Regions from separate parts of the Paenibacillus sp. V4I7 genome, predicted to be linked through region 2. Evidence: riboswitches for the same ligand, from Rfam matches in the RefSeq annotation. Region 2 holds a riboswitch; the other holds the start of a gene.
The links. Region 2 has a riboswitch for FMN ahead of ribD (bifunctional diaminohydroxyphosphoribosylaminopyrimidine deaminase/5-amino-6-(5-phosphoribosylamino)uracil reductase RibD). Riboswitches for the same ligand answer to the same signal wherever they lie in the genome.
Positions count from the first base shown of each region.

Region 1: it holds a riboswitch for FMN, as region 2 does, so the genes downstream of both, QFZ80_RS08640 (DMT family transporter) here and ribD (bifunctional diaminohydroxyphosphoribosylaminopyrimidine deaminase/5-amino-6-(5-phosphoribosylamino)uracil reductase RibD) in region 2, are expected to answer to the same signal.

Region 1 is NZ_JAUSZD010000002.1:1,656,194-1,660,495, reverse strand. Features, by position in the region: gene QFZ80_RS08650 (DUF4183 domain-containing protein) at 1-643, opposite strand, end outside; gene QFZ80_RS08645 (FMN-dependent NADH-azoreductase) at 876-1,511, shown strand; gene QFZ80_RS08640 (DMT family transporter) at 1,589-2,557, opposite strand; FMN riboswitch at 2,717-2,864, opposite strand; gene QFZ80_RS08635 (hypothetical protein) at 2,998-3,366, opposite strand; gene QFZ80_RS08630 (CBO0543 family protein) at 3,446-4,027, opposite strand.
Region 2 is NZ_JAUSZD010000002.1:1,974,957-1,979,258, reverse strand. Features, by position in the region: gene ribE (riboflavin synthase) at 1-350, opposite strand, end outside; gene ribD (bifunctional diaminohydroxyphosphoribosylaminopyrimidine deaminase/5-amino-6-(5-phosphoribosylamino)uracil reductase RibD) at 367-1,476, opposite strand; FMN riboswitch at 1,710-1,892, opposite strand; gene QFZ80_RS10125 (peptidylprolyl isomerase) at 2,094-2,525, opposite strand; gene lysA (diaminopimelate decarboxylase) at 2,757-4,088, opposite strand; gene QFZ80_RS10115 (spore germination protein) at 4,249-4,302, opposite strand, start outside.

The sequences.
Region 1 (4,302 bases), 320 kb from region 2:
GAACGATCTCAAGTAATATTGGGGTACCTGCAAAAATGGTGTCATTGCCATTTATAATGGCCAAAGCATTTGTACTCACACTGTAAGAGGCACCAACTTGCATGATTCCGTTCATGTAGAGATTTGCATAACTATTTTGATCCAAATCTATAAATTCAGCTATTGATTCATTTTCATCGTTTGTGAATTGATTTGCAGGAATAACTGTTGGGAGAGTTACATCTGTGTCCGCAATAAATAAATATCTGTTAGCAGTTAGCAAAGTGCTGAGATTAGGGATGATGATAGGTCCTGTTGGCCCAGGAGCTCCCTGTATGCCTCTAGGCCCTTGGAGCCCTTGGGGTCCTTGAAGTCCTTGAAGTCCTTGAGTTCCTTGAGGTCCTTGTGAGCCTTGAGGTCCTTGCGGAACAGTTATATTAATTTCTGGTTGTGGACAAGCTGCACGTTTCCGTTTTTTCCTTTTAAGAGGGCTAACTATCTTTGTTTTCTTTTTACAGTCTTTTTTCCGACTGGCATTAGAGTCCCTCCATTTTATTCCTGCTGATACACCTGTGTTCTTTTTTTTGATGATACATTTCTTTTTACGTATATGTTTTCTTGTAGCTGGAGTCATTCGATTTTTTTTATGGGTATTGTACACCACAAGTTTGTAACACCTCCAATTAACCAATTGTATATAGTATGATTTTGCTCTATTGGAGGTATGGACATTGAACTAATAACGAATAGACAATAATCTATTTCTATTTAAATAGGTGTTGGACTAGCACGTTCCCCCTCTTATTATAAGTAACTAATTTATTATTTGATATTTACTCAAAATAAGTTATAATGAGAACTGTAATTATTTTAAGTATAGAAGGGAAGTTTTAATTATGGCAACAGTACTTTATATCACTGCACACCCGCACGATCACCAAACATCATTCAGCCTAGCGGTAGGTAAAGAATTTATCGAGGCATACCGTGAAGCGAATCCAACAGATGAGGTTATTTCTGTGGATCTATTCAAAGAAGATATTCCTCAAATTGATGCTGATGTATTCAGCGGTTGGGGAAAACTTCAATCAGGAACAGCTTTTGACCAGCTTTCTGATGCAGAAAAAGCAAAAGTAGCACGTTTAGGCGCAATCGTTGACCAATTTGTTGCTGCTGATAAATATGTTTTTGTTTCTCCAATGTGGAACTTCTCATTCCCTCCAGTATTGAAAGCTTACATTGATGCAATTTCCGTTGCAGGTAAAACTTTCAAATATACGGAAAGTGGTCCAGTTGGTTTGTTGACAAACAAAAAAGGGCTACATATTCAAGCGAGTGGCGGCATTTATTCCGAAGGCCCTGCTGCAGCATTTGAAAGTGGCTTCAGCTACCTGAAAAAAATCTCGCAATTCTACGGTATCCCTTCCTTCGAAGCCATTTTTGTTGAAGGCATGGCTGTAACGCCGGATAAAGCTCAATCCATTAAAGAAAAAGCAATTGCACAAGCAAAAGAAGTTGCAGCTAGCTTCTAAGAAAATAGTAAGAACCCGCTAAATCTAGCGGGTTCTTTTTACGTTCAATGATTGAAATTTTTGTAATCAGTCCATATTTATACAGAAACATTTCCTTTACTGCGGCTCATTAACCATAGGGTTAACCAAATAAAGACAAAGCCTACAAGTTGTCCTACGGTCAGCTTTTGACCAAATACAACCCAGTTTATGCACACACCTACGGCTGGGAAAGCAAGCTCAGCAAGCGTTGCAAAGAATGCCTTTGTCGATGACAGCCCCTTATAATAGAGGAGCATGCTGATCAACCCTGGGAAAAAGGCCTGGAACAGCAGGTTGACTGCGATAAGCGTTAGAACTGCACTAGAACCACCTACATGCCAAGCATCGCCACTTACCAAAAGAACAACCGTTAGCAGCGGGATCGCCATCAGAAATCGCAGCGATGTGACTACAGGGAAATCCAAGTTTTTTTGAAGCAGGAACTTACCCATGACGGTCGATCCGCCCCATAAGACAGCTGCTAGAATTGAAAATAAGCAGCTTAACGTGCCTAAATCCTTCAAGCCCATCTCCGGTGAAGCAAAACCAAACGTCAGCAGATACGTGCCTAGCAGCGCCATTACGATATAGCCAGAAAATTTGGAAGGCAGTGTCTCTTTCAGCAGTACTCGAGCCAATACGATGGCGAACAAGGGCTGCAGCTTCTGTAAAAGCAGGACGGAGTTTGCACTGCCGTGAGCGAAGGCCGAAGTGAAGAGTATGGTAGCTATGGCCGATCCACCCCAAGAAATAAATAGTAGTGCGCCAATAACTGCTAGTGTTAGTTTGCCGGCTAAGGACTTACGGTACTTTATCAGCACTGGAAGGGCATAGCAAGCCAGCAGCAGATGCTCTATGAACACAATTTGAGCAGAGGTAAAACTCTTCAACAATAAGATTCGAAAGAGAGGGTCCAACCCCCAAAGGATAGCTCCGAGTGCCACATACCAGATCCCATTGATCCCCCTGCTACTTGTTGCATACAAACTTGCGCGCTTACTTCCTAGCTTAAATACATTTTCCAATTCAAAAACCTCCCAATAGGAGAAACTTTGAGAGATTAGCCCAAAGATCCCTAGATGATGTTTTGAATTGAACCTTCTGAAAGAGACAATGCCCCTGTTACAATCAACAGGGGCATTGACAAACAGACCTATTAAAAATTGAATTTTTAACAAGTTGTCCTTCACCTTCTCTCATCCGGACTATACCGTCGGCCTTGGAATTTCACCAAGTCAGTCCCAATCTGTACAGACAGGGAGTCGCGGGCTTGAGATACACGTACGTATCCTCACCGCCGGTAGGGAATTTCACCCTGCCCCGAAGGTTCATATTCTAATAAAGTGTATAATAACATGTTACAGTTTAACTGGCAATCCTTTTTCGCGACGATTAGCCACTGACATAAGTTGATTTTATAAAAAAAGAATCTCTAACTGTCTTATACATCTGACAGAGAGACCCTTTATAGCATCGAGTGGCGTCGTTTTAAAAATTGAAATATAACAACGCCTATAGCAATACCAACAAATGAAAATAGCATAGGCAGCCAAACTGGACCCAAAAGAATGCCGAAAGGTTGAAACACATCCGAATAGATGATTCCTACCGTCCCTAGGAAAGCGCCTAATACAAAAGGAACATAAGCATACTCTGCCGTATCTCCCCCGTCTTTATAAGCATCCCAAATACCAAACATGTAGAGACAAGGGTAAAACATGAGCCAATGATAATTGGTTTGCTGGATGGCATCTTGAATGTTACCCTTGAAACTGTCGATAATAATTTGATTGAGCTCTGACATGTAATTCACGATAAATTCCAATATAATCAACGTGATACCTTTTATATATTTCCCGTTTAAAAACTGACCAAACCCAGGGAGTGCGATGGCCCATAATAATTTCTCAATTTTATTGGATTTGTGCATAGTTGTCATTTGGCAGTCGGTGATTTGCCGTACTTGCTATGAACTCAGGTGAAAGCATCTTGCTATTGGCTCGTTCCTCTACGAAATTTCCTCCTCTAACATTTATCTCAGGCGTTATCCTTCTTAATAAACCCACAAACCCTCTTATCGTAAACAAAGTAAAGTTAATGGACGCAAACGTATGAAGAGCGGACCAGGATTTCCATCTAAACAAATCGGTTTTCCTCTCTAAAAACCATTGAAGCAAAGTCATTGGTCCACTAAATACTAGACTTCTCGTGATGAGTTCAAGTGGTTTACTTTGATAAGACCATCTTACCCATAGTACACTTAAAAGCGGATAGAATAATAAGTCGTACAGAATATTCGTTTCAAATATTTTAGCAAAAGGTCGAACGGGGTACGATATATTCCCTTTTTTAATAAAGATTGAATCTAGCGAGCTTGATAAAACACATTTTGCAAAGAATACGGTCATATACATCAGCAGGTTATTTCGTTTCATAATAAATGGGGCAGCTGCTACTGATGATGCAAATAAAATTCGTAATAAAATCTTTTCCATTTAGAACTTTCCCCCTCACTTTTTTGCTTTTTCCTTCATACCTTCTAGTGTGGATAAAAGAACTTTCTATTATGCATGTAAGGAATAGTCAGCTAACCAAAGAAACAAAAAAGAGCAGCCGCGGGCCGCTCTTTTTATGTTTGAGTGACATTTGTATAATAGGGGATAGCTAAAACACATCTCTAGTTAGACAGGATGGTAGTAGATGACTGCATTTCGGTTTCGATATTCTGGGTGCTCTCATAACGATAACCAATGCAACTACGCTGCTGTTA
Region 2 (4,302 bases):
GCATTTTCCTCGGGTATTCGTGAAAGGATCGTTGCGGTTGCATCCACATGCCCTTGAACAATGTGCCCCCCGAACCGGCCATTCGCTGCCATCGCTCGCTCCAAATTCACGCGGGTGCCAGTTTGTAGTTTGCGAAGATTCGTCTTACGGTATGTTTCTGGCATAACATCCACTGAAAATGAGTCGTTATCAAAGGAAATGACTGTCAAACAGACGCCATTTACAGATATACTGTCACCCAGGTGGACATCTTCAAGCACTTTCTTGGCAGCAATGGTCAACACCATGGCTTGCCCTTGACTATGAATGCGGCGCATGTGGCCGATTTCTTCAATAATTCCGGTAAACATGCAAGTCCTCCATTCGTTAGCTCTTATAATTCGGATAGCCAGTTATGCAAATATCCGGTCCAAACTGCTCGACCTTGAGTCGGTCGAGCGTAATCGCATCATCCATCTTCGCGATTCCATCGAAGTTGATGTTTACAGGTGCTGCAGAGCCTCCGCCGATGATTTTCGGCGCAAACATCAGCACCAGCTTGTCGATCAGGCGCTGCTCCAGCATAGCGCCGTTGAGCTTCCCTCCACCCTCTAGAAGGATGGAGCCGATCTCGCGCTCGCCGAGCTTCCGCATGGCGAGCGTCAGGTCCACCTGCGGGCCGTCCCCGCAGGTGAGGACCGTGATGCCGCGCGCTTCCAGCGCGGCACGACGCTCTGCGGGCGCCTGCGAGCTCGCGAGCAGGATCGTCGGCTGACGATCCTGCTCCGTGAGCACCCGGGCGCCCAGCGGGACTCGCAAGAGCGAGTCCGCGACGATCCGTACCGGCTGCACAGCCGGTACGTCGCCGCGCGCGCTCAGCAGCGGGTCGTCGGCGATGATGGTGCTGGCGCCGACCATGATACCCTGATGCCGATGGCGCAGGGTATGAACGAAGGCACGAGACGCTGGCGACGTGATCCATTTGCTGTCGCCGGTCTTCGAGGCAATGCGGCCGTCGAGCGTGCTCGCAGTCTTCATCGTCACATAAGGCTTACGGGTGACGATGTATTTGTTGAAGGCCTCGTTCATTGCCGCGGCCTCCTCTGCAAGCAGCCCAACGGTTACGTCGAGACCATGCTCACGCAGTTTAGCGATGCCTGTCCCACCAACCTGCGGGTTCGGATCAGTTCCAGCGACGACAACCCGTAACACGCCGGCCTCAATGAGTCGGTCGCTGCAGGGCGGCGTTTTGCCAAAGTGACTGCATGGCTCTAATGTCACATAAGCCGTGCTTCCCTTTGCTTCCTCGCCTGCCATTTGCAAGGCGAGAACCTCGGCATGGCCATGTCCGCGCTTTAAGTGCGCTCCCATACCAACGATGCGCCCATTTTTAACAAGAACACACCCTACCACAGGATTAATTCCCGTCTGACCAAGAGCACTTTCAGCCATTTGCAAAGCTAGTCTCATGTAAGCTTCGTCATTCAGTACATGCACAAAGTTCACCGCCTTTCAGGTCCATCCAAATTTTGAATGCAAAAAGGCCCCTCCGTGTATCGGATAGGGGCCAGAGATTTTCTAGATAACACGAAGAAGCTTCATCCATCCATACTTGCTGCATTTTTGATCAAATCAAACAACAACGACGTATCTGCTTCAAAAGACAGACCTGCCGAATTTTTGTTTACGTGAAAAAATGTACAAGTATGCATAGCGAATCAAATGTTCGCGTTTTCCTTCTCCCATCCAGACTATACTGTCGGTTCCGGAATTGCACCGGATCAGCCGTAGCGAAGCTATGTTTTAGGTACCGCTAGCTTCAAAACGGGTCACGGACTTATCGAAATCATGTAACGGGTACATGTTATCGAATCACCGCCGGTGTGGAATTTCACCACGCCCCGAAGGTTTGCATACATATAAAAGTAACTTACAACTAAGAACTAGCTAAAAATTACTTTGGTAATGAAAAATTTATCACTCACACTTACAAAAAGCAAGTGCTTTTTTCCTTTTCACATTAATTTCTTACTTTTTCTATGAATTCACTCGGAATTAAATTAAAAAAGAACCCATTGAAATTAATCAACGGGCGTCTTTTCGATTATGACAAATTATACTTCTACAACTTCAACTTTCTCCATCAAATCTTTGCCTTTGAAAGCATCGACTAATTCCATGCCTTTGGATACTTTACCAAATACGGTATGCTGTCCATCCAAATGCGGTTGCGGTTGGTAAGCAATATAGAACTGGCTTCCACCTGTATTTCTGCCTGCATGAGCCATAGCCAAGGAGCCGCGCTCATGTTTGTTCGGGTTGATTTCACAGTTGATTTGGTAACCAGGGCCACCAGTTCCTGTTCCTGTAGGACAACCACCTTGTGCTACGAATCCTGGAATAACACGATGAAAAACAAGTCCGTTGTAGAAACCGGAGTTTGCTAATTTTTCAAAGTTAGCAACGGTATTCGGTGCATCGTTTTCGAAAAGATCGATGACAACTTCGCCGCCACCTGCTAGTTTAATTTTTGCTTGTTTGGCCATTTGTGGTCCACTCCTTTAGGAAATAATATCTTATTCTACTATGAAAACTTCCATTTCACAAACTGCGCTATATTTCTAACATCATTCTACCCCGACCATGTCCTGTTTGACTGCGAAAATGTGCTTCCTGCGCTGCTTAAAGTGGACGAGCAGTCCATCTCGAGATGGAGAAAACACAAAGAAGGAAACCCCGTATAAGCTTGAGGTTTCCTTCTTTTTATATAAAACAACCTAAACGGTCTCGCTCATTTGTTTCATTCTTGCAGGAATGAGGTCATTACCAACGATGTTATCGAACGTTTCGCGTTTTACGACGAGATCACTTTGACCATCTTTCACGAAGACAACACCAGGACGGCGGATACGGTTATAATTGCTTGCCATTGCATAATTGTATGCACCTGTGCAAGATACTGCTAGAACGTCTCCTGAACTAACTTTTGGCAGGTTCAGATCCCAGATCAGCATATCGCCGCTCTCACAGCATTTCCCTGCAATAGATACAACCTCTGTCGGTTGCTCTGTAGCACGGTTAGCCAACATCGCCTCATACACAGCCTCATACAAAGCAGGACGCGGGTTATCCGTCATGCCGCCATCTACAGCTACATATTTACGCACCCCTGGAATATCCTTTGTTGTACCAACAGTGTACAGTGTTGTTCCCGCGTCACCAACGATGCTGCGGCCTGGTTCAACCCAAATTTCAGGCATTGGAAAATCATTGCTGCCGAAATTCTCTTTAATCGCGTCTGTTATAGCTTTAACATAAACAGCAACCGGAAGCGGGCTATCTTCGCTCACATAACGAATTCCGAAACCGCCGCCAAGGTTAATGACCTTGAACGTCACACCGATTTCTTTACGAACTTGAACCGCAAAGCCAGCCACTTTCTCAGCTGCCATGCGGAAGCCCTCTACTTCAAAAATTTGGGAGCCAATATGGGAATGAACGCCCAATAACTCCACGTTGCTTAATTGCGAAGCTTCTTGAACCGCCAGGAATGCCGAGCCATTGCCCATGTCGAAACCGAATTTGGAATCCGTCTGGCCTGTAGAAATATATTCATGCGTATGTGCCTCAACGCCCGGCGTAATACGCAGTAAGATCTTCACCTCTTGGCGTTTCTCTTCGGCAATCGCATTCAACATTTGAAGTTCGATAAAGTTATCTACGACGAAACAGCCGATTTCGGCATCAATTGCCATTTCCAATTCAGCGATTGTTTTGTTATTGCCATGGAAATGAATTCGATCCGCTGGGAAACCTGCTTGCAGCGCTGTATAAAGCTCACCATCGGAAACAACGTCAAGTGACATTCCCTCTTCATCTACAATTCGGCACATCGCCATTACGCAGAATGCTTTGCTGGCATAAGCCACTTGGAATTTCAGACCCGACGCTTTGAAAGCTTCTACGAATTCACGGCAGCGTCCACGTACTAGCGCTTCGTCAAATACATATAAAGGAGTGCCGTATTCTGCAACCAATTTCGTTGCATCGACACCGCCGATTTCGAGGTGGCCTTGGTCGTTTATTTTACTAGTACCATGTAAATACATAGCTTTATTTTCCCCTCTCCCTGAACCATCTTCTTGCTATATGCCGCCAAAGAGGTTAATGTACATTACTATTAAAAGTACCATATGGCATGCGCTTTTGACAATACACGCTAGGACATAAAATCAAAAAGGACAGGAGAATTCCCTGCCCTTTTTTCTGTTATTCGGATTTTGGTTGACGCGTGCCGTCGATCGGCTTTGTAATACTTAGCCG